Regions from separate parts of the Agromyces endophyticus genome, predicted to be linked through region 2. Evidence: predicted binding sites of a transcription regulator. Region 2 holds the regulator's gene; each other region holds the start of a gene.

Region 1 (9,872 bases), 1.7 Mb from region 2:
GACGCCGGCGCGGTGCCACTCCCAGCTCGGGATGCGCCGCCAGCCGTCGGGGGCCGGCGCGACTCGCATGCGGAACGGCGTCGGGCCCGGGGCATCCTCACCGAACCGCCACAGCAGCATGCGCCACGAGTCGTGCGCCTGCAGGGTGATGACCTTCTGCTCGAGCACCGCCGGCACGAGCGCCTCGAAGACCCGGCCGCTGCGCGCGACCCGCATACCGGGATTGCGCCGGTGGGCGTCGGCGATGCGCGGCAGCCGCGGTTCGAACGCATCGGTCTCGTCGCGCGCGCCGAGCAGGTCGGGTGCGGATGCCACGGCCTCGGCCGCTCCGGGCCCCCACGCCTCGCAACGGAACTCATTCGCCCCGCGCTGCGAGAGCCGCATCGTCGCGGGCCCCGCGGGCATGCGCGTCGTGCGCCAGACCGAGCCATCGGCGGCGAGCCGGTAGGTCGGGTCGCCGGGGCCGCGGCGCAGCACGCCGACGGTCTGCAGCAAATCGGTCGGATGCGGCGCGCGCCAGTCGAGCTCGGCGTCCACGGTCACGCCCTCAAGTGTGCGCCACTCCGCCGACAGCCACCTGACGGCGCAGACGTCCGGCCCGCGCAACCACGAACGCGCAAGACGGTCGCCGAACGCACCGATGCGGTGCCACGAGGCGTTCGATGGCGATTCGTTGCGCTCCAGATCGGATTCGTGCGAGGAAGTTGCGCAGATCATGGGCGCGGGTGAAAATCGTTCCGTGCCAGCATCCGAAGACCCCACGCGCATGCACGCCGTCACCGGCGAGACCGAGTCGATCGTCGACCTCGTGCTCGACTACTCGCGCCGCCGCCTGCTCTCGACCGACACCCCGCTCGACAAGCCCGAGACCGAGTCCGAGCTCAAGCGCCTCGCCGGCCGCACGATCGACGAGCGCGGCATCGGTGCGAGCCGCGCGCTCTCGATCTTCGAGCACGTGCTCGCGCCCGCGTGCATCACGATCGACCACCCGCAGTACCTCTCGTTCATCCCTGCGGCCCCGACGAAGGCCGCGATGGCGTTCGACCTCGTCGTCTCGGCATCGAGCCTCTACGGCGGCAGCTGGATGGAGGGTTCCGGCGCGGTGCACGCCGAGAACGAGGTGCTCACCTGGCTCGCGACCGAGTTCGGCCTGCCCGCCGGCGCGGGCGGCGTCTTCGTGCAGGGCGGCACGATCGGCAACCTCTCGGCACTCGTCGCAGCCCGCGAGCTCGCGCGCGAGAAGCGCACCGCGGCGGGCGAACCGATGCCGGCCCGCTGGAAGCTCGTCTGCTCGACGGAGGCGCACTCGTCGAACAAGTCGGCCGCGAAGGTCATGGACGTCGACGTCGTGCTGGTTCCAGCCGGCGACGACGGGATGCTGCGCGGCGACGCCGTTCGCGCGGCCCTCGAGGAGCACGGCGGCGACGTCTTCGCGGTCATCGCGACGACCGGCTCGACGAACTTCGGCATCGTCGACGACGTGGCGTCGATCGCCGCCCTCAAGGACGAGTTCGACTTCTGGCTGCACATCGACGGCGCCTACGGCCTGACCGGCATGCTCTCGCCCGTCGCGCGCGAGCGCTACCGCGGCGTCGAGCGCGCCGACTCGGTCATCGTCGACCCGCACAAGTGGCTGTTCGCCCCGTTCGACGCGTGCGCCCTCATCTACCGCGACCCCGAGATCGGCCGTCGGGCGCACACGCAGCACGCCGAGTACCTCGACACCCTCACCGGCAAGCCCGAGTGGAGCCCGTCGGACTACGCCGTGCAGCTCACCCGGCGCCCGCGCGGCCTGCCGTTCTGGTTCTCGCTCGCGACCTACGGCGCCGCGGCCTACCGCGCGGCGATCACGAACTCGCTCGAGCTCGCGCAGCGCATCGCCGACGAGATCCGCCGCCGCCCCGAGCTGCAGCTCGTGCGCGACCCGCAGCTCTCGATCGTGGTGTTCGAACGCGAGGGCTGGACGATGGACGACTACGAGCGCTGGTCGGCGAAGCTGCTCGACGAGCAGCGCGCGTTCGTCACGCCGAGCTCGCACGCGGGCCGCCCGAACACGCGCTTCGCGATCATCAACCCGATGACGACGTTCGAGCAGCTCGTCGGCATCCTCGACTCGATGCGCTGAGGCCGCACCCCGGCGGTGAGTCGCCTCCCAGCCCGCAGATGCGAGACTGTGTGAGTTCGTGCAACAGACCAGGGGAATCAACATGACCGCCAACGAACTCGACCTCAGCGGCGACTGGGACATCGATCCCGCGCACAGCCGCATCGGCTTCTCGGCCAAGCACGCCATGGTGGCGAACGTCCGCGGGGCGTTCAACGACGTCGCCGGCCACCTGCACGTCGACTTCGACGACCCGGCGAAGTCGACCGCCGAGATCGTGCTCAAGACCGCCAGCATCGACACCCGCAACGCGCAGCGCGACGAGCACCTGCGCAGCGCGGACTTCTTCGACGTCGAGCAGTGGCCCGAGATCACCTTCACGAGCGACCGCATCGAAGAGGTCGCCGACAACGCGCTCGTCGTGTCGGGTGAGCTGACGATCCGCGACGTCACGAAGCCGATCACCATCCCGATCGAGTTCACCGGTGCGCACACCGACGCTGCCGGCGAACTGCGGGCCGGGTTCGAGGGCACTCGCCGCATCGACCGCCGCGAGTTCGGCCTCGAGTGGAACGTGGCACTCGACACGGGCGGTTGGCTCGTGTCGGAGAAGATCACCCTCGAGTTCGAGATCTCCGCCGTCAAGCGCGCCGTCGACGCCGAAGCGGCCGCCTGACGCCTTCCGCTGAGCAGTCGCGTCACACGGCGCTCCTCACCCCCGGGCGGGCGTAGCGTGGAGGCATCCGCGAACCGACCGCCGGGAGGCGAACAATGACGCGAGCCGATGCGCCCGGAGCCACCGTGGGCCGACCCGATGGGCCGGCGCCCGACCTCCATCTCGTGATCGAGCCGAGCGTGCTCTACGTGGGCACGCCCGTCTACCTCGTCGTCACCGAGAACCCCGACGGCACCGCGAACCTCGCCCCTGCGTCGAGCCACTGGGCGCTCGGACGCATGCTCGTGCTCGGCCTCGAGACCGACGGCCAGTCGGCGCAGAACCTGCTCGAGCGCCCGCAACTGACGGTGAACTTTCCCGCGGCGGCGCAGTGGCGCAACGTCGAGCGGCTCTCGGCCGTCACCGGACGCGACCCGGTGCCCGACGCGAAGGCCGGCCAGTACCGCTTCGAGCCGCGCAAGTTCGAGCTCGCGGGCTTCAGCGCGCAGCCCTCCGACCTGGTCGCGCCGCCGCGGGTGCGCGAGGCGCCGCTGCAGTTCGAGGGCGAGGTGCGTCGCATGACCCCGGGCGTCGACCCGGGCTACTTCATGGTCGAGGTCGCGGTCGTGCGCGTGCACGCGCTGCCCGAGCTCAACGTGCCCGGCACCCAGCACATCGACCCGCACGCGTGGCATCCGCTCATCTACAGCTTCCGCCACTTCTTCGACCGCGGCGAACAGGTGGGCTGGACGCGCAAGTCGCCGACCGCGGGTGCGCTGCCCGATCTGTCCGAACCGACGTCGCCCGATCCGGATGCCTCGGAGCCGGCGCCGCCCACGGCGCCCGGCGTCGCCCGCACGCCCCTCCAGGAGCTCGAGCGCTGGGAGAGCTTCGGCGGCACCTGGGCGCTGCGCGAACTGACCGACGACGGTGCGATCGTGAGCCTGTGCCGCTGCGACGGCGGTGAAGAGGTGTCCCGCATCGTGTCGTCCGATCCGGCGTTCATCTCGTGGGCGTCCGAGCAGGAGGCGCAGCCGTGAACGACGCGACCCCCCAGCTGTCGACGCCATGGTCCCGTTCGCTGGGCCTCACGACGCCGATCGTCAGCGCCCCGATGGGCGGCGTGGCCGGCGGACGGTTCGCCGACGCGGTCTCTCGGGCCGGCGCCCTCGGCACGATCGGCATGGGCAGCTCCGGTTCGGCGACGAAGCTCGCGGCGCAGCTCGCCGAGTTCGATGCGGCCGGTGGAGCCGACGCCCGTCCGTTCGGCATCGGCATGGTGCACTGGGGACTCGAGCGCGACCCCGCCATGCTCGACGTCGCGCTCGAGGCGCGACCGACGCTCGTGTCGGTCGGTTTCGCGACCCGGTTCGACTGGGTCGCGCGCGTCCACGATGCGGGCGCACTCGCGGCGACGCAGGTCTACACGGCCGCCGAAGCGCTCGTCGCGGCCGACGCCGGGGTCGACGTGATCGTCGCCAGGGGCGCCGAGGGCGGCGGTCACGGCGACCCGCGCATGGGCACGCTCGCCCTGCTCGACGCCGTGCTCGACGCGCTCGACGACCGGCGAGCAGGCGACGCAGCCGAACCCGCCGGCCGCACGACCGGTCGACCCGGCTCCCCTGCGGTGCTCGCCGCGGGGGGCATCGCCTCGGGGCGCAGCCTCGCCGCCGTGCTCGCGGCCGGCGCCGACGCCGCCTGGATCGGCACCGCGTTCATCGCCAGTCCTGAGACCCTCACCCCCGAATCGGCGAGGCCCGTGATCTTCGCCGCCACGGGCGACGACACCGTCAACACGACCGCCGCCGACGCCGCCCTCGCGCTGCCGTGGCCCGAGCGATTCCCCGAGCGCGTCATCCGCAACGCCTTCGTCGACGAGTGGGAGCACCGAGTACCCGAGCTGCGCACCGGAGACGGTCTCGACGCGTTCAAGGCCGACTTCGCCCGGGCGAACGCCGCAGGTGAGCACGACGTCGTCCCCTTCGATGCCGGTCAGGGCGTGGGACTGCTCCGCTCCGCCCGACCGGTCGCCGACATCATCGACGAGCTCACCGCCGAGGCATCCCGCCTGCTCGCACGCCGGTTCTGAGGCGCCGACGCGCCCGCGCTAGGCCGGTGGGGGCGCGTCGGTCGCGTCGGGCTTCCGGAACACCTGCCGCATGTGGTCGCTGTCGAGGAAGTCTGCGATGCCGATGAGGATGAGGCTGAACACGATCTGCTCGGTCACCATCCAGAACGGGAAGAGGCCGGGGATCGCCGCCATCACGAGCGTCACGACCGGGAAGATCTTGCTGAACAGGCGCAGCCGCGAGTACGCCCAGCGGTAGCCCTTCTGCGCCCGCCAGGCGAAGTAGAAGAGCGTGACGGTCATGCCGAGCACGACGAGGATGCGCATCCACACGGGGAACGCGAGCACGGTTCCGTTGAACAGCAGCACCGCCGCGACGACGAACGCCGCCCCGCCGATGAGCACCTCGACGGCGAGCAGCCAGGTGATCCACGTGAACGCGCGGCGGGTGCGGGGGTGCCCGACGAGCTCGTCGTCGACCTTCACGCCCGCGGCGCGGCCGCCGGCGATGCGGTCGAGCTTCAGCAGCATCGGCTCGAGATCCATGGTGCACTCCCCTTCGTTTCGAGCGTACGCGGATGCCTCGGGGCGAGGCATCGACCGGAAGTTCGAGTCCCGCATCGCGGGTTGAGGAGCGCCGACGCGAAGCGGCGACGCGTCTCGAAACCACGCCGCCGGCGCGTACGCTGCCACCATGCGCTTCGGAACCCTCGACTTCACGGCCGCCGTCGACTCGCCCGAGCTGCTCGCCGCGCCGACGGCCGCCGCCCTGGCCGCCGCGCCCGACGGCGACGTGCTCGTCGCCGCGATCGACGCGTCGCTCGCCGATACCGCGGCGTTCTGCGAGCACTACGAGATCTCGCCGGCCGACGGTGCGAACTGCGTCGTCGTGCAGGCCCGCCGCGGCGAGCGCACCTGGTACGCGGCGTGCCTCGTGCGCGGCGCCGACCGGCTCGACGTGAACGGCGCCGTGCGGCGGCACCTCGACGCGCGCAAGCTGTCGTTCGCGCCGATGGATCTCGCGGTCGAACTGACCGGCATGCAGGTCGGCGGCATCACGCCGGTGGGGCTGCCCGATGGCTGGCCGATCCTCGTCGACGAGTCGGTCGCCGCGCACGAGCGCCTCATCATCGGCAGCGGCAACCGCGACGCGAAGCTGCTCGTGTCGGGCGCCTACCTCGCGAGGCTGCCCGGCGCCGAGGTGCTGCCGATCGCCATCCCCTCGGCCGGTTGAGGAGCGAGCGACGAAGGAGCACGCGTCTCGAAACCGTCTCGACGGCACGGCTAGCCTGAACACGATGACACGAACGCAGAGCGGCACGTTCAAGCGATTGCCGCGCGAAGACCGCCGCGACGAACTCCTCGACGCCGCGGTTGCGCTCGCGTTCGACGACGGCCTCGGCAAGATCACGGCTCGCCGTGTCGCCGCCCGGGTCGGAGTCGCGCAGGGCCTCGTCACGCACTACTTCGGCTCGATCGACGAGCTGCTCGCGGCGGCCTTCGAGCGGGCCGCCGAGGCCGAGCGCGACGAGCTCGATCCTCGCCCTTCGAGCGACCCGGTCGCCGACATGCGGCGGGTGCTCGGCTTCTACGTCTCGCATGACCGCGACCCGGCAGCGCTCTTGTGGCTCGACGCCTGGCGCGAGAGCGCCCATCGCCCCGCGGTGCGGCAGGCGGTCATCCGGCAGATGGAAGGCGACGTCGCCGACCTCGACGCGATCATCGAGGCGGGCATCGCGAGCGGTGCATTCCCCGAGGCATCCGCGAAGTCGTCGATGCGCATCATCGCACTCGTCGACGGACTCGCCGCGAACGCCGCCGTGCGCGCCGGACTCGACGAGCCCACCCTCGACTACGCGAACGTGACCGACTTCGTGTTCAGCACCGCCGAGCGCGAGCTCGGTCTCCCGCCCGGCGCACTGCAGCCCGAGGACTGACCGGGCTCGGCGCATCCGCTGCGCACTTATTGACCAATTGGCCAACACGCGATACTCTCCCCGTGGCTTGAAATTGGCCGCAAGGCCAACAACGCGAGGAGGCGTTCGAGATGGCGGAGACGACGGAGACCGTGGCAGTGGCCACCAGCGTTGAGACGGGCGAGTCCGCGCTCGAGGCCAACACCAGGGCCGGACGCGTCGAGCAGCACGGCACCGACCACATTCCCGCCGCCGAGCGGCACGGCACGCCGCGGAACCTGTTCGCCGTCTGGGCGGGCTCGGGCGTCAGCTACCTGTACTTCGTGCTCGGCGGCATCCTGGTGCTGCTCGGGCTCGACGCGTGGCAGGCGCTCGCGGTCGTCGTCGCCGGCAACCTCTTCTTCATCGGCGTCGGGTTCCTCGCGGTCAGCGGTCCGCCCGCCGGGGTGCCGAGCGAGGTCATCACGCGCAGCTTCTACGGCGTGCGGGGCAACCGCGTCGTCAACGTTGTGCTCGGTTGGCTCATCGGCGTGCTCTACGAGGCGATCAACCTGTCCGTCGGCGCGCTCGTCGGCTTCACGCTCGTGCGCTGGTTCGCCCCCGACGCACCCGACGCGGTCATGGCCGCGATCGTGATCGGACTCGCGCTCCTCACCTTCACGATCAGCGTCTACGGGCACGCGACGATCGTCAGGATCAGCGGCTGGGTGATGTGGGCGCTCCTCGCAGGCATCGCCGTGCTCGCCTGGTTCGTGCTCGCGAACGCCGACCTGTCGTACGTGCCCGACGGCGGCGTGCTCGAGGGCGCCGAGCTGTGGGCGGCGGCCGCGGCGGGCTTCACGATCATCGCCTCCGCGCCACTCTCGTGGCTCGTCGGCGCCGACTACTCGCGCTACCTGCCCGAGCGATCGAGCCCGGCGAAGGTCGCCTTCTGGACGGCGTTCGGCGGGTTCCTGCCCGCGGTGGTGATCGGTTCGCTCGGCGTGCTCGCCGGCACCGTGGTCGACATGTCCGTGCCCGAGGAGTCGATGGCCGAACTCGTGCCGGCCTGGTTCTACCCCGTTTTCCTGCTCGTCGTCGTGATCGGGTCGATCACGAACAACGCCCTCACCGCGTACAGCACGGGTCTCGCGCTCATGGCGTCGGGTATCAGGTGGAAGCGGTCGATCACGGTCGTGTTCGACGCCGTGATCGCGGTCGCGCTCACCCTCTACGCGCTCTTCGTCTCCGACTTCCTCGGCACCGTCAGCGGCCTGCTCGAGATCAGCATCGCCGTGCTCGCGCCCGCCCTCGGCGTCTACGCCGTCGACATCGTGCTGCGTCGCAACCGCTACGACGGCGTCGCCCTGCAGGACGAGTCGCGCGGCGGACCGAACTGGCACCGCGCGGGCTGGAGTCCGGCCGGCTGCCTCGCGCTCGGCGTCGGCAGCGTCGTCACCGCCCTCTGCGTGAACACGACGTTCTACACCGGTCCGATCGCGGCCGCCCTCGGCGGTGCCGACGTCTCGCCCTTCGTCGGGGTGCTCGTCGGCGGCGGGCTCTACGCGCTGCTCGCGCCGCGCACGATGCGTCGGGCGAAGCTGGATGCCGCGACTCGCGCCGACCGCGAGGCATCCGGTTCCGCCGACGGCGAGCGAGTCGGTGCTCCCGCATGAGCGCGGCATCGCTCGAGATCGTCGACCGGTGGTTCGCGGTCGAGCCGGTCGATGAGCGGATCACGCGCATCATCGAGCCGCACGTGCACGAGTTCGTGCGCGGCAACATCTGGCAGGTTCGCGGTTCGGCGCGTGACCTCGTGATCGACTGCGGGCTCGGGGTCGCTCCGCTTCGCGACGAGTGTCCCGCGCTGTTCGCGAACGACCCTGTGCTCGTCGTCACCCACGCGCATCTCGACCACATGGGCGGCGCGCACGAATTCGACGATCGGCGCGCCCACGCCGCCGAGCCCATGGGCGACCCGCGCGGCGCCTCGATCCGCGGAGCGGTCCTCCGCGACGAGCTCGGCCTCGACGAGGAGCTGCCCGACCTGCTCATCACCGCCCGTCCGGCGGGCTTCGATCCCGACGCGTACCGGCTCCGTCCCGCACCGGCGACGACCCGACTCGTCGACGGCGACGCTGTCGACCTCGGCGACCGCTGCCTCCGCGTGCTGCACCTGCCGGGCCACACACCCGGATCGATCTGCCTCTTCGACGAGGCATCCGGCACGCTCTTCAGCGGTGACGTGATCTACGACGACGTGCTGCTCGACGGGCTCCACGAGTCCGACCGCGACGACTACGCGACGAGCCTGCAGCGCCTGCGCGACCTGCCGGTTCGCGTCGTGCACCCCGGCCACGGCGACTCGTTCGACGGCGTGCGGCTGCGCGAGCTCATCGATGACTACCTCGCGGCGGCATGACGACGATCAGACCGGGTCGGCACCGATCGCGGGCTCCGCGAGCACGGCGGCGGCGAGGCGCTGACGCGCCCTCCTGATGCGCTGCCGCACGAGCGCCGGGCTGATGCCGAGCAGCTCGGCGATCTCATTGCCCGGGCGGCCCTCGAGCGCCGAGAGCACGAGCGGAGTCCGAAGCTGCTCGGGCAGGTCTCCGATCGCCCGCAGCGCCGCCCGCAGGTCGGTCCGCGCCTCCAGTCGATCGTCGGCGGCCGGCACGAGGGCCCGCGACTCGTCGTCGAGCCGGTCGTCGAGGCGCCGCCCGCGGAGGTGGTCGATCGCCGTGGTCCGCGCGATCGCGTCGACCCACGCGCACACCGTGCCCGCGCCCGGGTCGCGCACGCCGTCGATCGCCTTCCAGGCGCGCAGCAGCACGGTCTGGGCCAGGTCGTCGGCATCGTCGGGGCGCACGCCGAGGCTGATCGCCCGCCGCCGAAGCCGCAGGGGTTCATCGGCGATGAGCTCGAGCAGCGTCCTCGCCTGCGGGGCGGATGAGGGCATCTGTCACATCTCTCGCTCGTCGACGTCTTTCTCGATGACCCGATCGCCGGGTCATCTACTCGAAGAACGGAACCCCCATGTCTATTCCCGTCGCGAACCTCGACGCCCTGCCCCTCGCCTTCGCCGAGCGCTTCAACGCACAGGACCTCGACGGCCTGCTCGCGCTCAACGCCCCCGGCGCGGTCTTCGTG
Region 2 (9,872 bases):
CGCGCCCGGTCGCGAGGCCGACGAAGTGCGCCATGGTGGCGCCGGTCGTGAAGCCGACCTGGGATCCCGGGGGCAGACCGAGCAGGTCGACGATCCACTCCCCCGCAAGCTCCTCGACCGCGGCGACCCCGGGGGTCGCGAATCGCAGTCCCGTGTTCTGGTCCCACGCCGAGACGAGCCAGTCGGCCGCGAGCGCGACCGACTGCGTGCCGCCCATGACCCAGCCGAAGAATCGCGGCGAGCCGATGCCGAGCAGGCCCGGCTCCACGCCGTCGGCGAGCCGTTCGAGCACCACCTCGGTCGCCTCGCCGCCCGCGGGCAGCACCCGGCCAAGGCGGTCCTTCACCGCGTCGGCGTCGAGCTCGGGCGGGATCGGCCGCTCGGCGACGCCGTCGAGCCACCAGCGTGCCCGCTCAGCAGCGAACTCCAGCGGTCGGTCGTACTCGGTCCGCCGACTTCCGGCGTCCGTCGGTCGGTCGGTCATGATCCACCTGGCTCCCGCGCACCCGCGCGTTCCAGATCATGCTCTGCCCGGCGCACGCGGTCAATGCCCAGTTCGGGCGTGGCTGCGGCAGAGGCGGCCCGGGCCGCGGCATCCGACCCGACGGTTCCGCCAGTTCGTTCAGCCCTCGCGGCGCGCGCCGACGAGTCGTACGGCGAGGGAGTCGACGCCCGTGGCGATGGCGTCGTCCTCGGCCCAGCGCCGCGCGAGGCGGGTCGTGGTCGCGTCGAGCTCCTCGCGCGTGAGCCCCTCGACGAGACGCAGGATCACGACGAGCTCGGGGCCGGCGAGTCGCGCGAGCGGGTCGCCCGAGGCGAGGTCGACGCCGAGTACGGCGAGCTCGCTGCCGATCGAGCGTTCGAAGGCGGCACGAACGTCGTCGTCCTCGAAGGGCGGCACCCACGGCTTCTGCTGGGCGACCGCCCACACGGCCGGTCGTCGGAGCACGAACTCACCGGGCGAGCCCGGGTCGAGCACGACGAGCTCGGTGCCGTCGTCGGCCGCGGCGAGTGCAACGCGCACGCCGTCGGCGGGTACGGGGCGAGCCACGGGATTCCAGGCGCGCATCGCGTCGACGGAGGAGAACACCGGGAGCACCCGGCGCCCGTCGGGTCCGTCGACCGTGACGATCGACAGCTCCTGGCTCTTGTCGACCGCGTGTCCGTGCGCGCCGAGCTCGGTGCCGCCGTCGCCGAGCTCGGCGAGCAGCGGGATCAGCAGTCGCGACGAGCCGAACGCCGCGACGACGCCCGCCTGGGAGCCCTCGCCCTGCCGGAACGCGCGCATCGCGGCGTCGAGCTCGGGCGGTGCGGTGCCGTCGTCACCGGCATGCGGGTTCTCGTCGAACGATCGCCCGGCCCACGGAACGCCGGCCGAGTCGGCCAGATGCGGTGGGAGTGCGCGCGACGCCGCGGGCGTCTCGTCCGCGGCATCCAGGCCGTGCCCCGCGTGCTCCTGCCCAGCCGTCATGCGCGCGCCGGCGTCAGTTGCTCGCGACGTCGAGCGCCTCGGCGAGCGTGAACGCACCCGCGTAGAGCGCCTTGCCGACGATCGCGCCCTCGAGGCCGAGCGGCACGAGTTCGCGCAGCGTCGCGAGGTCGTCGAGGCTCGAGACGCCGCCCGAGGCGACGACCGGCCGGTGCGTGCGGTCCATGACCTGGCGCAGCAGCTCGACGTTCGGCCCCTGCAGCGTGCCGTCCTTCGTGACGTCGGTCACGACGTAACGGGCTGCGCCCGCGTCCTCCAGCCGGTCCATGACCTGCCAGAGGTCGCCGCCGTCCTTCGTCCAGCCGCGGGCGGCGAGCGTCGTGCCGCGCACGTCGAGACCGACGGCGATGGCCTCGCCGTACTGGGCGATGACCGATGCAGCCCACTCGGGGTTCTCGAGTGCCGCGGTACCGAGGTTGATGCGCTTCGCACCGATCTCGAGCGCGTGCTCGAGCGACTCGTCGTCGCGGATGCCGCCGGAGAGCTCGACGTTGACGCCGCGCACCTGGCGGATGACCTTCTTCAGGATGCCGCCGTTGGAGCCGCGGCCGAACGCCGCGTCGAGGTCGACGAGGTGGATCCACTCCGCGCCCTGGTCGGCCCAGTCGACGGCCGCGTCGACGGGGTCGCCGTAGCTCGTCTCGGTGCCCGCCTCGCCCTTCGTCAGGCGGACGGCCTTGCCGCCGGCCACGTCGACGGCCGGCAGCAGCACGAGGCCGGGGGTCTTGTTGAACTCACTCATCACTACTGTCCTCGTTCGCGGTGGGCCGTCGGACCCGATTCGGTCGGCGCGATGAGCGCCGGTACCGTCACAGGATCATAGTCGCCCGCGGCGCGCGCGACGTGACCATGACGGTCGGATGACTCAGGCGAGCGCACCGAGCCAGTTGGCGAGCAGTCGGATGCCGGCATCCGACGACTTCTCGGGGTGGAACTGCGTCGCCGACAACGGACCGTTCTCGACGGCCGCGAGGAAGCGCCCGCCGTGCTCGGCCCAGGTCAGCCTCGGCTGCGGGAACGGCGGCATGACCTCGAGCTGCCACGACTGCGCCGCGAACGAGTGCACGAAGTAGAACCGTTCGCCTTCGATGCCGTCGAAGAGCACCGACCCCTCGTCGGGCGCGACCGTGTTCCAGCCCATGTGGGGCAGCACCTCGGCCGGCAGCTCCTCGACGACGCCCGGCCACTCGCCGAGACCCTCGGTGTCGACGCCGCGCTCGACGCCGCGCTCGAAGAGCACCTGCATGCCGACGCAGATGCCGAGCACGTGCCGCCCGCCTGCGAGGCGCCGGTCGATCACCTCGTCGCCGCGGACGGCGCGGAGCTGGTCCATGACCGCCTTGAACGCACCCACCCCGGGCACGAGCAGGCCGTCGGCCTCCAGCGCAGCAGTGCGGTCGGCCGTGACCTCGACCTCGGCCCCCGCCTGCTCGAGCGCCTTCGCCGCCGAGTGCACGTTGCCCGACCCGTAGTCGAGCACGACCACGCGCTTCGTGCGGCTCACAGCGCACCCTTGGTCGAGGGGATGCCGCTCACGAGCGGGTCGAGCGCCTTCGCCTGGCGGAACGCCCTGGCGAACGCCTTGAACTCGGCCTCGGCGATGTGGTGCGGGTCGCGGCCGCCGAGCACTGTCACGTGCACGGTGAGGCCCGCGTTGAACGCGATCGCCTCGAAGACGTGCCGCACCATCGACCCGGTGAAGTGGCCGCCGATGAGGTGGAACTCGAAGCCCTGCGGCTCGCCCGTGTGGACGAGGAACGGCCGGCCGGAGATGTCGACGACCGCTTGCGCGAGCGCCTCGTCGAGCGGCACGAGCGCGTCGCCGTAGCGCGAGATGCCGCGCTTGTCGCCGAGCGCCTCGCGGATCGCCTGCCCGAGCACGATGCCCGTGTCTTCGACGGTGTGGTGGACGTCGATGTGCAGGTCGCCCGACGCGCGCACGGTCAGGTCGGTGAGCGAGTGCTTCGCGAAGGCCGTGAGCAGGTGGTCGTAGAAGGGCACGCCCGTCTCGATGTCGCTCACCCCGGTGCCGTCGAGGTCGATCGACAGGTCGATGCTCGATTCGCTGGTCTCGCGCTGCACTCGCGCCGTGCGCGACGGGGACTGGGCGGTCATGCTTCGATCCTATTCGTCGCGTTCGGCGCGAAGACGGCGATCGCCTCGAGGAACGCCGTGGTCTCGGCCTCGGTGCCGGCGCTCACCCGCAGGTGCCCGGGGATGCCGAGCTCCCTGATCAGGATGCCGCGTGCGAGGAGCCCCTCGAACACCGCGTGCGGGTCGTCGACGCCGCCGAAGAGCACGAAGTTCGAGCCGCTCCGGTGCGGGGCGAAGCCGAGGCGCGCGAGCTCGGTCGTGATGCGCTCGCGCTGGCGGCGGATGTCGTCGACCATCGCGAGCATCTCGTCGGCGTGCGCGAGCGCACCGAGCGCGGCCGCCTGGGTGAGCGCCGAGAGGTGGTACGGCAACCGCACGAGCCGCAGCGCGTCGATCGTCGCCGGGTCGCCGGCGAGGTACCCGACGCGAGCTCCGGCGAAGGCGAACGCCTTGCTCATCGTGCGCGACACGACGAGCCGTGGCCGCCCCTCGAGCAGCGTGAGCGCGCTCGGCGTGCCGCGGTCGGCGAACTCGAAGTACGCCTCGTCGACCACCACGATGCCGCGTGCGGCATCGGCGACCGAGCGCACGGTGTCCAGCGACAGCGGCGTGCCCGTCGGGTTGTTCGGCGCGCAGAGGAAGACGAGGTCGGGGTCGTGCTCGCGTACCGCCGCCACCGCCGTCTCGGGGCTCAGCTCGAAGTCGTCGTCGCGATCGGCGGAGATCCAGCGGGTGCCGGTGCCCGAGGCGAGCAGCGAGTACATCGAGTACGTGGGTGCGAAGCCGAGCACCGAGCGACCTGGTCCGCCGAAGGCCTGCAGCACCTGCTGCAGCACCTCGTTGGAGCCGTTGGCCGCCCAGATCTGGTCGGGCGACAGTCCGTGTCCGAGGTACCGCGCGAGCGCCTCGCGCAGCTCGGTGAACTCGCGGTCGGGGTAGCGGTTCAGCCGCAGGATCGCGCCTGCGACACGGGCGACGATGTCGTGGGCGACGTCTTCGGGGATGGCATGCGTGTTCTCGTTGACGTTGAGGGCGACCGGCACGGCCTTCTGCGGGGCGCCGTACGGAGAACGGCCGCGCAGGTCATCGCGGATGGGAAGGTCGTCGAGACTCGTCACCGATCCAGCCTAGCCACGCAGATCGCGCCGACGACGACTGCGACATCGTGTGACAGGCGCCGCGCCGGCGCGTACGGGCTACTCCCCGGCAGCAGGCACGGCCAGTCGCTGACCCGGCTCGATCGTCGCACCGTCGAGCTGATTGAGCCGCACAATCTCGGCGATCGTGTCGCGCGGGTCGGCCGAGGGTGCGATCGCCTCGGCGATCTCCCACAGCGAGCCTCCGGCATCGACCGTGACATAGTGCAGTGAACCGCCGCCCGTGAGATCGGCGGCCGCACCGCCCGCGTTCAACGCGGCGGCGAACACCCAGATCGCGATCGGCAGCGCCGCGAGGGTCGTGAACACCACTCGCCCACGACGCGTCAGCCGGAGCCGGGTGCGCGCCCGTGCCGGGTAGTCGCTCGTCGTCATGATCGCTGCGCTCATGTCATCCTCCTGCGTGGACTGCATCCGGCCCTCGGCCGGGAGGGCCGGATGCGAATCTTTGTTCCGAATATATATTCGAATGCGTTCGGTCGCAAGCATTCGCCCGCGGAATTCTCCTCGACCGATCTCGCGACACACTCGAACGAATGTTTGCCGGGCACTGCTGCGGCGGATACAGTTTCGAATGTCTGGGAAACAGTCCAGCAGACACCACCGACATCCGATCGCGAGCGGCGATCGCAACGAGGGGCGGAGAGCGTGAAGAGCGACAACGACGTGCGCGAGACCGGCAGGGCACGCCGCCGCAAGAGCCTGAGCGCGAAGCAGATCGCGATCCTCGAGGTCGTGCAGCGGTCGGTCGCGACCCGCGGCTACCCGCCGAGCATGCGCGAGATCGGCGATGCCGTCGGGCTCTCGTCGCTCTCGAGCGTCACGCACCAGCTCAACCAGCTGGAGCTGGCCGGCTACCTGCGGCGAGACCCGAACCGCCCGCGCGCCCTCGAGGTCCTCATCGAGCTCCCCGGGCTCGACGAGCGTGCACCGTCGGCGGGCGAGCCCGCGCCCGTCGCGGACGCCGCGATGGTGCCGCTCGTCGGTCGCATCGCCGCGGGCGTGCCGATCACGGCCGAGCAGCAGATCGACGAGGTGTTCCCGCTCCCCCGCCAGCTCGTGGGCAAGGGCGAGCTGTTCATCCTGAAGGTCGTCGGCGACTCGATGGTCGATGCGGCGATCTGCGACGGCGACTGGGTCGTCGTGCGTTCGCAGCGAACCGCCGAGAACGGCGAGATCGTCGCGGCCATGCTCGACGGCGAGGCGACCGTCAAGGTGTTCCGCCAGCGCGACGGTCACACCTGGCTGCTGCCGCGCAACACGGCGTTCGAGCCCATCCTCGGCGACCACGCCGAAGTGCTCGGCAAGGTCGTGGCCGTGCTGCGCACGGTCTGACGGCCGCCGGCCGCGATCGAACCGGAGGGGTCAGGCGGTCGCCGTCCCGCCCAGCTGGCCGACCGACCGGAGCCACTCCCCGATCGCGTGCATGAAGCCCGCGTGGTCGTCGCGGAACACGGTGTGCCCCGTGCCCGGGACCGTCGCCACGGTCATGCCGCGCCGTCGCAGGTCGGCGGCCACCCGGTCGGTGATCAGCAGGCTCTTCTCGGCCAGCAGCACGAGACTGGGGGCCACGAGTCTCGTCGGGGGCACGAGCGGCCGGGTGTCGGCGAACCCGAGGATCGTGCGCTTGTCCCAGTCGCGCAGCGTCGCGAGCTCGATGTCGACGTCGACGGCGCTCCATTTCGGGTTCATCCGCACGAGCGCGTTGCGCCGGGGTTTCGGCGCGATCGCGAAGAAGAGCTTGTAGGCGAGCCCGAGCGGACCCTTCGGGAACGCGAAGGCCGGATCGACGTAGATCGCGGCGCGCGGTGCGAGCCGATCGGCGACGAGGCTCGCGACGAGACCGCCGAGCGAGTGCCCGAGCACCACGTCGGGCTGGCCGTCGAGCATCGGCGCGACCGTCTCGACGACGTCGTCGGCCCATGCGGCGGGTGAATAGCGCTCGGCCCTGGGGCTGCGTCCGTGCCCCGCGAGGTCCACCGCGAGCACGCGGAACCCCTGCGCCTCGAGTTCGCCCGTGACGCGATGCCACGCCCGCGAGTCCGACATGATGCCATGGATGAGGATGGCCGTGCGGGCGCCGGCGCCCGTCTCGTGAACCGCGAGTCGCATGCGTCGACGGTACGTCGCCCGCCTGAGCGTCGCCCCGGCGAACCTTGCGAACCAGCCGTGCGTCGTCGAAGTGCTCGACGTCGGTGCGCGTGGCCGTGTCAGGGTCGGTGCCGCGGTGTCGCCCCCCGCCACAGCCCGCACTGCCGGCACTGCCGGCTCGGCCGGCACGACTGGCACGACTGGCGGGCGGACGCCGGCACGCGGCATCCGCCCGCCGTCGACCTAGCCTGCCGCGCCGATGCCGGTGCGTTCGGCGGCCAGCCCTGCGCGCACCGCCCGCGTCGCCTCGACGAGGTTCGCGAGCGATGCGACCGTCTCGTCGTAGCCACGGGTCTTCAGCCCGCAGTCGGGGTTCACCCACAGCCGGCCTGCCGGGATCCCGGCCGCGGCCCGTTCGAGCAGCTCCTGCAGCTCAACCGCCGAAGGCACGCGCGGCGAGTGGATGTCGTAGACCCCGGGCCCGATGCCGTGGTCGAAGCCGCTCTCTGCGAGGTCGTCGACGACCTCCATGCGACTGCGGGCCGCCTCGATCGAGGTCACGTCGGCGTCGAGGCCCTTGATCGCGTCGATCACGACGCCGAACTCCGAGTAGCAGAGATGCGTGTGCACCTGGGTCGCGGGCGCCGCGGCCGCCGTCGCGAGCGTGAACGACCCGACCGACCAATCGAGGTACGCCGGCTGGTCGGCGATCTTCAGCGGCAGGAGCTCGCGCAGCGCGGGCTCGTCGACCTGGATGATCCTGATGCCCGCGTCCTCCAGGTCGGCGATCTCGTCGCGCAGCGCGAGTGCGACCTGACGCGCGGTGTCGGCGAGCGGCTGGTCGTCGCGCACGAACGACCACGCGAGGATCGTGACCGGGCCCGTGAGCATGCCCTTCACGGGCTTGTCGCTCAGCGACTGCGCGAACGCCGACCATTCGACCGTCATCGGCGCCGGGCGCGAGACGTCGCCCCAGAGCAGCGACGGCCGCGTGCACCGGGAGCCGTACGACTGCACCCAGCCGTGCTCGGTCACCGCGAAGCCGTCGAGCAGTTCGGCGAAGTACTGCACCATGTCGTTGCGCTCGGGCTCGCCGTGCACGAGCACATCGAGGCCGAGGTCCTCCTGCAGGCGCACGACCCGCTCGATCTCCGCGCGCATGAGCGCCTCGTACCCGCCGGCGTCGAGCTCGCCGCGCACGAGGCGCGCCCGTGCCGCGCGCAGCTCGCCGGTCTGCGGGAAGGAACCGATCGTCGTGGTGGGCAGTTCGGGCAGGTCGAGGGAGGCCTGCGCGGCGACGCGTTCGGCCTCGGCGCCGCGGTGGAAGTCGGCGTCGACGAGGTCGGCGAGGCGCTGCCGCACCGCGGGAACGCGCACGCCGGGTGCACCGGCGCGGTCGAGCAGGGCGGCGGATGCGGCGGCCAGAGGTTCCGCGACGACGTCGCGCCCCTCGACGAGCCCCCGGGCGAGGGTCGCGACCTGGCCCACCTTCTGGTCGGCGAAGGCGAGCCAGCTCACCAGCCGGGGGTCGAGGCGGGTCTCGTCGTCGACGTCGTGCGGCACGTGCAGCAGCGACGTGGACGTCGACACGGCGACGGCGCCGGCGCGCTCGCGCAACGCCTCGGCCCGGTCGAGGGCGGCCGAGAGGTCGCCGCGCCAGATGTTGTGCCCGTCGACGACGCCCACGACGAGCGTCTTGGCGCGGAGGGCGGCCTCGGTCGCGGCATCCGATGCCGGTGGGACGGCACCACGCACGAGGTCGAGGCCGATGGCCTCGACGGGCGTCGCGGCGAGCACCGGCAGGGCCTCGTCGAGCGCGCCGTACGGCGCGGCCACGAACAGGGCGGGACGCGACTCGAGCGCGCCGAGCCGGGCGTAGGCCGCCGCCGCTGCGGCGAGCACCCGGCCGCGCGGCACGTCGAGGGCTTCCGAGACGAGGGCGGGCTCGTCGAGCTGCACCCACTCCGCACCGGCGCGGGCGAACTCGGCGAGGAGCGCCGCGTACACGGCGACGAGGTCGTCGAGGCGGTCGAGCGGCCGGAAGCCCGCGGGCGCACCGTCGACGGCCTTCGCGAGCGCGAGGAAGGTGACCGGTCCGACGACGACCGGGCGCGTCACGAAGCCCGCCGCCCTCGCCTCGGCGAACTGCGCGACGAGGCGTTCTGCGTGCAGGGAGAACTCCATCTCGGGGCCGATCTCGGGCACGAGGTAGTGGTAGTTCGAGTCGAACCACTTCGTCATCTCGAGCGGTGCGCGCTCGCCCTCGCCCCGGGCCACCGTGAAGTAACCGGCGAGGTCGAGCCCGCCTCGTTCGTCGCGGAGGTCGCTGAACCGCTCGGGCACGGCGCCCACGGCGACGGCGGCGTCGAGCACCTGGTCGTAGTACGAGAACGACTCGGGAATGGCCGATCCGGTGCGCTCGAGGCCGAGCGTCGCGAGCCGTTCGCGCGTCTCGGCGCGCAGCCGCGCAGCGCGAGCCTCGAGCTCGGCTTCGTCGATCGCGCCGGCCCAGTACGCCTCGACGGCGCGCTTGAGCTCGCGGCGACGCCCGATGCGCGGATAGCCGAGCACGGTTCCGGTCGGGAAGGGCGTGGTGGATGCGGTCATGGCTGTTCCTCTCGATTTCGGGTACGCCGAAGCACCGCGGGGTTCGCGGGTCGTCGGCATGGGTCGCGGGCGTCGGGCTCGCGACCGTGATGGTGGTGTGGAAGTGGCGGTCGGTCGGTGCGCGGGGCGGCCGGGCTCAGCTCCGTCCGGCGCGTGCGCCGAGCCCGAGCCGGTCGAGCACGGACAGCACGGTCTCGTGCCGGTTGTAGGTGTACAGGTGGAGGCCCGGAGCGCCGCCGCGGAGCACCTCGGCGGCGAGCTCGGCGGCGTGCCGCTCACCGATCTCGGTTCGGGCGTCGACGTCGGGCTCGATCTCGAGGTCGATCGCGAGGTCGGCCGGCGGCTCGACGCCGGTCAGCTCCGTGAGCCGGGCGAGGCGTGCCGGATTCGTCACCGGCATGAGCCCGGGCAGGATCGGGATCGTCACCCCGGCC
Region 3 (9,872 bases), 580 kb from region 2:
TGCGACGGTCTTGATTCTGCATGAACCCGACGAACCGGTCGACGTTCTCGCGGTGCTCCTCGATCGTGACGAGCCCCGAGCACGGCCCGAAGCAACGGCCGATCTGGCCCGCGAAGCAGGGCTTGCCGCTCGCCATCGCCCGGCGGTAGTCGCTGTCTTTGCAGGTGCGGATCGGGAACAGCCTGAGCAGGATCTCGAGCGTCTCGTTGATCGCCCACACCTTCGGGTACGGTCCGAAGTACCGCGCCCCGCGGATCTTGCGATTGCGGGTCACGAAGGCCCGCGGCGCCTCATCGGCCATCGTCACCGCGAGGTACGGGTACGACTTGTCGTCCTTGAACCGGACGTTGAACGGCGGGTGGAACTCGTTGATCCACGTGATCTCGAGCTGCAGCGCCTCGACCTCGCTGCCGACGACCGTCCACTCGACCGACGACGCGGTCGTGACCATTCGGCGCGTTCGCTCGTGCAGGCTGCGGAGCGGGGCGAAGTAGTTCGACAGCCGCGCACGGAGGTTCTTCGCCTTGCCGACGTAGAGCACCCGCCGCTCGGCGTCGCGGAAGCGGTAGACGCCCGGGCTCGTCGGGATCTCACCCGCCTTCGGACGGTACGGAACGGTGTCGCCGCCGCCGTGCGCGCTCGCCATCGGCTCAGCTGGCGACGTCGGCGCGCTCGGCCGCCGCGTCGAAGATCTCGCGCAGGAAGTAGCCGGTGTGGCTCTCGGCCACCGTCGCGACGTGCTCGGGGGTGCCGGTCGCGACGATCTGGCCGCCGCCCGAGCCGCCCTCGGGCCCGAGGTCGATGATCCAGTCGGCCGACTTGATGACGTCGAGCGAATGCTCGATGACGATCACGGTGTTGCCCTTCTCGACGAGCTTGCCGAGCACCTTCAGGAGCTTCTGCACGTCTTCGAAGTGCAGACCGGTGGTCGGCTCGTCGAGCACGTAGACGCTGCGGCCGTTCGAGCGGCGCTGGAGCTCGGTCGCGAGCTTCACGCGCTGGGCCTCGCCTCCGGAGAGCGTGGTCGCGCTCTGGCCGAGCTGCACGTAGCCGAGGCCGACGTCGACGAGCGTCTTGAGGTACCGGTGGATCGCCGAGATCGGCTCGAAGAACTCTGCCGCCTCGGAGATCGGCATCTCGAGCACCTCGGCGATGTTCTTGCCCTTGTAATGCACCTGCAGCGTCTCGCGGTTGTAGCGCTTGCCCCCGCAGACCTCGCACGCGACGTAGACGTCGGGCAGGAAGTTCATCTCGATCTTGATCGTGCCGTCGCCCGAGCACGCCTCGCAGCGGCCGCCCTTGACGTTGAAGCTGAACCGACCGGGCAGATAGCCGCGGGCCTTCGCCTCGGTCGTCTCGGAGAAGAGGGTGCGGATGCGGTCGAAGACGCCCGTGTAGGTCGCGGGGTTCGATCGCGGCGTGCGCCCGATCGGCGCCTGGTCGACGTGCACGACCTTGTCGAGGTGCTCGAGCCCGGTGACCCGCCGGTGCTTGCCCGGCACCTTGCGCGCCCCGTTGAGCCGGTTCGCGAGCACCCGGTAGAGGATGTCGTTGACGAGCGAGGACTTGCCCGAACCGCTCACCCCCGTCACGGCGGTGAACGTGCCGAGCGGGAACTCGACGTCGACCCCGCGGAGGTTGTTCGCTGCGGCGCCCTCGACCGAGATCATGCGCTCGGGGTCGATGGGGCGGCGACGCGTCGGGATCGCGATCTCCTTGCGGCCCGAGAGGTAGTCGCCCGTGAGCGACCGGGTGTTCTTCAGCAGGTCGGCATAGCTGCCCGAGTGCACGACCGTGCCGCCGTTCACGCCGGCGCCGGGGCCGATGTCGACGACCCAGTCGGCGGTGCGGATGGTGTCTTCGTCGTGCTCGACGACGATGAGCGTGTTGCCGAGGTCGCGGAGCGCGACGAGCGTGTCGATGAGGCGCCGGTTGTCGCGCTGGTGGAGGCCGATGCTGGGCTCGTCGAGCACGTACAGCACGCCCGTCAGCCCCGAGCCGATCTGCGTCGCGAGCCGGATGCGCTGCGCCTCGCCGCCCGAGAGCGTGCCCGCGGCACGTGCGAGGTCGAGGTAGCTGAGGCCGACCCGGATCAGGAAGTCGAGCCGGAGCTTGATCTCGCGCAGCACCTGCGCGCCGATGGCCTGTTCGCGGTCGGTGAGCTCGAGCCGGTCCATGAACGCCCGGGCGTCGGTCAGGCTCAGCAGCCCCACGTCGGCGATGCTGTGGTCGTGGATGAGCACCGAGAGCACCTCGGGCTTCAACCGCTTGCCATCGCACACCGGGCACGGCACCTCGCGCAGGTACTCGGCCCAGCGGGCCCGCTGCACGTCGGTCTCGGCCTGGAGGTACTGCCGCTCGATGTAGGGCACGACGCCCTCGAAGCCCGAGGTGTAGCTCATCTCGCGGCCGTAGCGGTTGCGCCACCGCACCTTGACCTCGAAGTTCTGACCGCGGAGCACGGCTTGGCGTGCCTCGTCGGGCAACTCGGTCCACGGGGTGTCGAGCGAGAAGCCCAGGTCGCGGGCGAGCCCGTCGAGCAGCTTCTCGTAATAGTTGTAGAGGCTCTTGCCCTGCGAGGTCCACGGCAGGATCACGCCGTCGGCGATCGAGAGTGCCGGGTCGCCGAGCAGCAGCTCCTCGTCGACCGACATGCGGGTGCCGAGACCCGAGCACTCGGGGCACGCGCCGAAGGGCGCGTTGAACGAGAACGTGCGCGGCTCGATCTCGGTGAGCTGGATCGGGTGCTGGTTCGGGCACGAGAGCTTCTCGGAGAAGGTGTGCCACGCGTCGGGGCCCGCTTCGTCGACGAAGTTGACCTGCACGAGCCCGTCGGTGAGCCGCAGCGCGGTCTCGAGCGAGTCGGTGAGCCGGCCGAGCACCTCGGGGCCGGCGACGAGGCGGTCGACGACGACCGAGATGTCGTGCTTGACCTGCTTCTTGAGCTTCGGCGGGTCGTCGAGGCGGACGACCTCACCGTCGACGACGGCGCGCGAGTAGCCCTGCGCCGCCAGGTCGCGGAAGAGGTCGACGAACTCACCCTTCTTCTTCGACACGACCGGGCTCAGCACCTGGAATCGCGTGCCCGCCTCGAGCTCCATCAGCCGGTCGGCGATCTGCTGCACCGTCTGGCGCTGGATCTTCTCGCCGCAGACCGGGCAGTGCGGCACGCCGATGCGCGCCCAGAGCAGACGCATGTAGTCGTAGATCTCGGTGATCGTGCCGACGGTCGAGCGCGGGTTGCGGTTCGTCGACTTCTGGTCGATCGACACCGCCGGGCTCAGGCCCTCGATGAAGTCGACATCGGGCCGGTCGACCTGTCCGAGGAACTGCCGGGCGTACGCCGACAGCGACTCGACGTAGCGGCGCTGCCCCTCGGCGAAGATCGTGTCGAACGCGAGCGACGACTTGCCCGAGCCCGACAGGCCCGTGAAGACGACCATCGCGTCGCGCGGGATCTCGACGTCGACGTTGTGCAGGTTGTGCACGCGGGCACCGCGGACACTCAGGCGCGAATGGGCATCGAGACGTGAAACTGGCACCCTTCGAGTCTAGAGAGCACCACCGACACGGAAGCTGCGAGGGCTGCGCTGTGGGCGAACAGATGTTCGAATGAGGGCCGACGCGGTCACTCCGACGGCCCGCAATCCCCCGGCTGCCGACGCCTCAGCCCAGATGGCCGGCCTTCTCCATCTGCCGCAGTTCGCGCTTGAGCTCGGACACCTCGTCGCGAAGGCGCGCGGCCAACTCGAACTTGAGTTCGCCGGCGGCCTCGAGCATCTGGTCGTTGAGGTCGCGGATGAGCTCTTCGAGGTCGTTCGCCCCCTCGGCGGCGATGCCCTCGGTGCGCAGGTTCGGCACGGGCGACTTCTTGCGGCCCTCGCGACCGGCCAGGAGCGCAGCGGTGTCGGCCTCTTCTCGGGCGAGCACGTCGGTGATGTCGGCGATGCGCTTGCGGAGGGGCTGCGGATCGATGCCGTTGACGCGGTTGTATTCGAGCTGCTTGTCTCGGCGGCGCGTCGTCTCGTCGATGGCCTGCTTCATCGAATCGGTGAGGACGTCGGCGTACATGTGCACCTCGCCGGAGACGTTGCGGGCCGCACGCCCGATCGTCTGGATGAGCGAGGTCGACGACCGCAGGAAGCCCTCTTTGTCGGCGTCGAGGATCGAGACGAGCGACACCTCGGGCAGGTCGAGGCCCTCGCGCAGCAGGTTGATGCCGACGAGCACGTCGTAGACGCCCGCACGCAGCTCGGTGAGGAGTTCGACGCGGCGGAGCGTGTCGACGTCGGAGTGCAGATAGCGCACCCGAACGCCGGCCTCGGTGAGGAAGTCGGTGAGCTCCTCGGCCATCTTCTTCGTCAACGTCGTGACGAGCACGCGCTCGTCGCGCTCGGCGCGCTTGCGGATCTCTTCGAGGAGGTCGTCGATCTGCCCCTTCGACGGCTTCACGACGATCTGGGGGTCGACCAGCCCGGTCGGCCGGATGATCTGCTCGACGACGCCGTCGGCGACGCCCATCTCGTAGCGGCCGGGCGTCGCCGAGAGGTACACGGTCTGACCGACGCGGTTCTTGAACTCGTCCCACTTCAGCGGCCGGTTGTCGAGCGCGCTCGGCAGGCGGAAGCCGTGTTCGACGAGCGTGCGCTTGCGCGACGAGTCGCCCTCGTACATCGCGCCGATCTGCGGCACCGTCACGTGCGACTCGTCGATGACGACGAGGAAGTCGTCGGCGAAGTAGTCGAGCAGGCAGTGCGGCGCCTCGCCCGGCGCGCGCCCGTCGATGTGCCGCGAGTAGTTCTCGATGCCCGAGCAGAAGCCGATCTGCTCCATCATCTCGAGGTCGAAGGTCGTGCGCATGCGCAGGCGCTGGGCTTCGAGCAGCTTGCCCTCGCGCTCGAGCTCGGCGAGCCGTTCGTCGAGCTCGTCGCGGATGGTGCCGATGGCGCGCTGCATGACGTCGGTGGACGCCACGTAGTGCGACCCGGGGAACACGGGCACGGCGTCGAGCTTCGCGACGACCTGCCCCGTGAGCGGGTGCAGGCTGTAGAGCGCCTCGATCTCGTCGCCGAACATCTCGATGCGGATGGCGAGCTCTTCGTAGATCGGGATGATCTCGATCGTGTCGCCCCGAACCCGGAAGTTGCCGCGGGAGAAGTCGACGTCGTTGCGCTGGTACTGCATCGACACGAACTTGCGGATGAGCCAGTCGCGGTCGACCCGCTGGCCGACCTGCAACGGCATCATCGCGCCGAGGTACTCTTCGGGCGTGCCGAGGCCGTAGATGCACGAGACCGTCGAGACCACGACGACGTCGCGCCGACTGAGCAGCGAGTTCGTCGTCGAGTGACGCAGCCGCTCGACCTCGGCGTTGATCGAGGAGTCCTTCTCGATGAAGGTGTCGGTCTGCGGCACGTACGCCTCGGGCTGGTAGTAGTCGTAGTACGAGACGAAGTACTCGACGGCGTTGTTCGGCAACAGCTCTCTGAACTCGGTCGCGAGCTGCGCTGCGAGGGTCTTGTTGTGCGCGAGCACGAGCGTCGGCCGCTGCACCTGCTCGATGAGCCACGCGGTCGTCGCCGACTTGCCGGTGCCGGTCGCGCCGAGCAGCACGATGTCGGTCTCGCCGGCGTTCACGCGGCCCGCGAGCTCGGCGATCGCCTGCGGCTGGTCACCGCTGGGACGGTACTCGCTGACGACCTCGAACGGACGGACTGAGCGCGTGGCCTGCATGCTCCAAGTCTAGGAGCGGCCTCCGACATCGCGTCCGGCGCGCTCCGCCGCGACACGCGCCCACAGTGCGTCGGTCTGGCTCATCGTGCTCGCGAGCGAACCGTCGGTGTCGATCACGACGTCGGCGATCGCAAGGCGCCGGGTGTTGTCGACCTGGGCGTCGACGCGCGCCTCGGCCTGCATGAGGTCGAGCCCCCGCTCCTCGACGAGCCGCTTCACCTGGGTGCGACGCGGCGCGTTCGTCACGACGATGAGGTCGAACGGGTGGTCGACGGATGCCTCGACCAGGAGCGGCACGTCGTAGACGACCACCGCGTCGGGGTCGTCGGCCTCGGCCCGCGCGATCAGTCGCGATGAGAGCTCGCGAACTGCCGGGTGGACGATCGCGTTGAGTCGTGCCCTCGCCGCGTCGTCGTTGAAGACGATCTCGCCGAGCCTCACCCGGTCGAGCGATCCGTCGGCGCGCAGCACGCCCTCGCCGAACTCGGCGACCACCGCCGCGAGTCCCGGCGTGCCGGGCTCCACCACCCGGCGGGCGAGGTCGTCGGCGTCGATGTGCACGGCACCGTGCTCGTACAGCCTGCGCGCGACGGTCGACTTTCCGGAGGCGATCCCGCCAGTGAGCCCGATCAGATACACGACACCACTCTAGCCATGCGAGACTCGACACGATCCGACGAGGAGGGCCGATGATCGAACTGCTCACGGGCACCGGGCTCGCGCTCGCGGCCGGGCTCAACGCGTGGATCCCGCTCGTGGTGCTCGGGGCGCTCGACCGGTTCACCGACCTCGTCGAGCTGCCACCCGCCTGGGCCTGGCTCTCGAACGAGTGGGTGCTGCTCGTGCTCGTGGTGCTGCTCGCGATCGAGTTCATCGCCGACAAGGTGCCCGGCCTCGACTCCGTGAACGACCTCGTGCAGACCGTCGTGCGCCCGACGGCCGGCGGCATCGTCTTCGGCACGGGCATCGACGCCACGACCGCCGTCGTGACGGATCCCGAGTCGTTCTTCGCCTCGAACGCGTGGGTGCCGGTGGCGATCGGCGCAGGCCTGGCGCTCCTCGTGCATCTCGTGAAGGCGGGGGCCCGCCCGGTCGTCAACGCGGCGACCTTCGGCTTCGGCGCACCCGCCGTGAGCGCCGCCGAGGACGCCGGGAGCTTCGCGCTCGCGTTCGCGGCCGTCCTCGCGCCCGTGCTCGTCGTCTTCGGCGTCATCGCCCTCGTGGTTGGGCTCGTGCTCGTCGCGCGCCGGCGCCGTGCGCGCAGGACGGCGGCCACGGCGCATCCCGCTTCAGCGCCCTGACGACCGCCCGCTCGGCGTCGCACGGCCGTCGCCGAACCGCACGGGGCATCCCGCGAACGCCGCCCGGAAACGGCCGAAGGCCGGTTCCAGAGGGAACCGGCCTTCAGTCGTGTCGCGGATGCGATCAGTTGTTGCTCGAGAGCTTCTCGCGCAGTGCCGCGAGCGAGGCGTCGTCGGCGAGGGTGCCCGCGCCGGCCGAGTCGCTCGAGTAGGAGGCACCGCCGGCCGAGAACGAGTCGTCGGCAGCCTGGGCGGCGAGCGAAGCAGCAACCTGCTTCTTGTGCGCCTCCCAGCGAGCCTGAGCGGCAGCGTAGTCCTGCTCCCACTTCTCGCGCTGGGCCTCGAAGCCCTCGCGCCACTCGTTGGTCTCGGGGTCGAAGCCCTCGGGGTACTTGTAGTTGCCCTGCTCGTCGTACTCCGTGAGCATGCCGTAGAGCGCCGGGTCGAACTCGGTGCCCTCGGGGTCGACGCCCTCGTTCGCCTGCTTCAGCGAGAGCGAGATGCGGCGACGCTCGAGGTCGATGTCGATGACCTTGACGAAGACCTCTTCGCCGACCGACACGACCTGCTCGGCGAGCTCGACGTGCTTGCCCGACAGCTCCGAGATGTGCACGAGGCCCTCGATGCCGTCGGCCACGCGGACGAACGCACCGAACGGCACGAGCTTCGTGACCTTGCCCGGTGCGACCTGGCCGATCGCGTGGGTGCGGGCGAAGACCTGCCACGGGTCCTCCTGCGTCGCCTTGAGCGACAGGGAGACGCGCTCGCGGTCGAGCTCGACGGAGAGCACCTCGACGGTGACCTCCTGGCCGACCTCGACGACCTCGCTGGCGTGCTCGATGTGCTTCCACGACAGCTCGGAGACGTGCACGAGGCCGTCCACGCCGCCGAGGTCGACGAACGCACCGAAGTTGACGATCGACGAGATGACGCCCTTGCGGATCTGGCCCGGGTGCAGGTTCGCGAGGAACGTCGAACGCGACTCGGACTGCGTCTGCTCGAGGAGCGCACGGCGCGAGAGCACGACGTTGTTGCGGTTCTTGTCGAGCTCGAGGATCTTCGCCTCGATCTCCTGGCCGAGGTACGGCGTGAGGTCGCGCACGCGGCGGAGCTCGATGAGCGACGCCGGGAGGAAGCCGCGGAGGCCGATGTCGACGATCAGGCCGCCCTTGACGACCTCGATGACCGAACCGGTCACGACGCCGTCGGCTTCCTTGATCTTCTCCACGTCGCCCCAGGCGCGCTCGTACTGCGCACGCTTCTTCGACAGGATGAGGCGGCCTTCCTTGTCCTCCTTCTGGAGAACGAGGGCCTCGACGGTGTCGCCGACGCCGACGACCTCGCTGGGGTCGACGTCGTGCTTGATGGAAAGCTCGCGCGAGGGGATGACGCCCTCGGTCTTGTAGCCGACGTCGAGGAGGACCTCGTCGCGGTCGATCTTCACGACGGTGCCCTCGATGAGGTCGCCGTCGTTGAAGAACTTCAGAGTCTTCTCGACCGCGGCGAGGAAATCGTCAGCAGATCCGATGTCGTTGATCGCGACCTGCTTGGGCGCCTTGGTCGTTGCGGTTGTCATGTAGTGAATGCTCCGTAAAGGACAATATCGAGCCCATCGCGCGGTAGAGCGTTGTTGTGTTTCCGCGATGGGCATGCGGACAGGGATGTCACAAGAGTGACGTTCCATCCTAACGGCATCGATCCGGTCCAGGCAACCGGACGGATTCCGGGAGCCGCAACCCCCGGAATCCGCCGCATCCGACGCCCGGGCTCAGCCCAGCAGCGCCGACCTGAGCGTGTCGAGCCCGACCCCGCCGAGGCCGAGCGCGCGCCGGTGGAACTCGCGGATGTCGAACGCATCGCCCTCGCGGCGGGCGACCTCGTCGCGCAATTGCTCCCAGATGCGCTGACCCACCTTGTACGACGGCGCCTGGCCCGGCCAGCCGAGGTAGCGGTGCACCTCGAAGCGCACGAACCCCTCGTTCATGTTGACGTTCTGCCCGAGGAACTCGAACGCGTAGTCGCCCGTCCACACACCCTGACCGTCGGGGCGCTGCTTGCCCAGGTGCACGCCGATGTCGAGCACGACGCGGGCCGCGCGCATGCGCTGCCCGTCGAGCATGCCGAGCCGGTCGGCCGGGTCGTCGAGGTAGCCGAGCCCCTCCATGAGCCGCTCGGCGTACAGCGCCCAGCCCTCGGCGTGGCCCGAGGTACCGGCGAGCTGGCGCCGCCAGGTGTTGAGCTGCCCGCGGTTGACGACGGCCTGGCCGATCTGCAGATGATGTCCGGGCACGCCCTCGTGGTAGACCGTCGTGAGTTCGCGCCAGGTGTCGAACTCGGTGACGCCCTCGGGCACCGACCACCACATGCGGCCGGGGCGCGAGAAGTCGTCGCTCGGGCCCGTGTAGTAGATGCCGCCCTCCTGCGTGGGGGCGATCATGCACTCGAGCGTGCGGATCTCGGCGGGAATCTCGAACTGGGTGCCTGCGAGCTCGGCGACCGCGCGATCGCTCGTCTCCTGCATCCATCGCTGGAGCGCGTCGGTGCCGTGCAGCTTGCGGCTCGGGTCGCCGTCGAGGAACGCGATGGCCTCCGACACGGATGCCCCGGGCTTGATCTCGTTCGCGATCGACTCCTGCTCGGCGACCATGCGCGCCAGTTCCTCGATGCCCCACTCGTAGGTCTCGTCGAGGTCGATCACCGCGCCGAGGAACCGTCGCGACTCGAGGGCGTAGACGTCACGCCCGACCGCGTCGGCGTCGCCCGCGACCGGCGCGAGCTCGGACTCGAGGAACTCGGCGAGCCGTCCGTACGCCTCGCTCGCGGTGCCCGCGCCGGCCT

The links. Region 2 encodes LexA, which represses DNA repair genes until DNA is damaged. Its sites were predicted from a motif close to TCGAACANNTGTTCGA; they were not measured.
Region 1: MUN74_RS08650 (YbaK/EbsC family protein) is a predicted target of LexA. The motif match lies at 5,424-5,439, and genes of this name have one in related genera.
Region 3: uvrA (excinuclease ABC subunit UvrA) is a predicted target of LexA. The motif match lies at 3,597-3,612, and genes of this name have one in related genera.

What each region holds. Positions count from the first base shown of each region.
Region 1 is NZ_CP095042.1:1,932,425-1,942,296, forward strand. It holds gene MUN74_RS08620 (DNA-3-methyladenine glycosylase family protein) at 1-543, opposite strand, end outside; gene MUN74_RS08625 (pyridoxal phosphate-dependent decarboxylase family protein) at 716-2,125, shown strand; gene MUN74_RS08630 (YceI family protein) at 2,208-2,780, shown strand; gene MUN74_RS08635 (flavin reductase family protein) at 2,906-3,799, shown strand; gene MUN74_RS08640 (NAD(P)H-dependent flavin oxidoreductase) at 3,796-4,848, shown strand; gene MUN74_RS08645 (hypothetical protein) at 4,867-5,373, opposite strand; gene MUN74_RS08650 (YbaK/EbsC family protein) at 5,522-6,061, shown strand; gene MUN74_RS08655 (TetR/AcrR family transcriptional regulator) at 6,126-6,764, shown strand; gene MUN74_RS08660 (purine-cytosine permease family protein) at 6,875-8,398, shown strand; gene MUN74_RS08665 (MBL fold metallo-hydrolase) at 8,395-9,144, shown strand; gene MUN74_RS08670 (RNA polymerase sigma factor) at 9,151-9,681, opposite strand; gene MUN74_RS08675 (YybH family protein) at 9,759-9,872, shown strand, end outside.
Region 2 is NZ_CP095042.1:209,549-219,420, forward strand. It holds gene MUN74_RS00995 (pyridoxal phosphate-dependent decarboxylase family protein) at 1-484, opposite strand, end outside; gene MUN74_RS01000 (SseB family protein) at 623-1,471, opposite strand; gene priA (bifunctional 1-(5-phosphoribosyl)-5-((5-phosphoribosylamino)methylideneamino)imidazole-4-carboxamide isomerase/phosphoribosylanthranilate isomerase PriA) at 1,485-2,231, opposite strand; gene hisH (imidazole glycerol phosphate synthase subunit HisH) at 2,355-2,993, opposite strand; gene hisB (imidazoleglycerol-phosphate dehydratase HisB) at 2,990-3,604, opposite strand; gene MUN74_RS01020 (histidinol-phosphate transaminase) at 3,601-4,701, opposite strand; gene MUN74_RS01025 (LysM peptidoglycan-binding domain-containing protein) at 4,780-5,229, opposite strand; gene lexA (transcriptional repressor LexA) at 5,389-6,075, shown strand; gene MUN74_RS01035 (alpha/beta fold hydrolase) at 6,106-6,852, opposite strand; gene metE (5-methyltetrahydropteroyltriglutamate--homocysteine S-methyltransferase) at 7,075-9,438, opposite strand; gene MUN74_RS01045 (methylenetetrahydrofolate reductase) at 9,575-9,872, opposite strand, start outside.
Region 3 is NZ_CP095042.1:3,882,101-3,891,972, reverse strand. It holds gene uvrC (excinuclease ABC subunit UvrC) at 1-646, opposite strand, end outside; gene uvrA (excinuclease ABC subunit UvrA) at 651-3,542, opposite strand; gene uvrB (excinuclease ABC subunit UvrB) at 3,667-5,733, opposite strand; gene coaE (dephospho-CoA kinase) at 5,743-6,372, opposite strand; gene MUN74_RS17580 (DUF4126 domain-containing protein) at 6,423-7,034, shown strand; gene rpsA (30S ribosomal protein S1) at 7,159-8,610, opposite strand; gene MUN74_RS17570 (DUF885 domain-containing protein) at 8,803-9,872, opposite strand, start outside.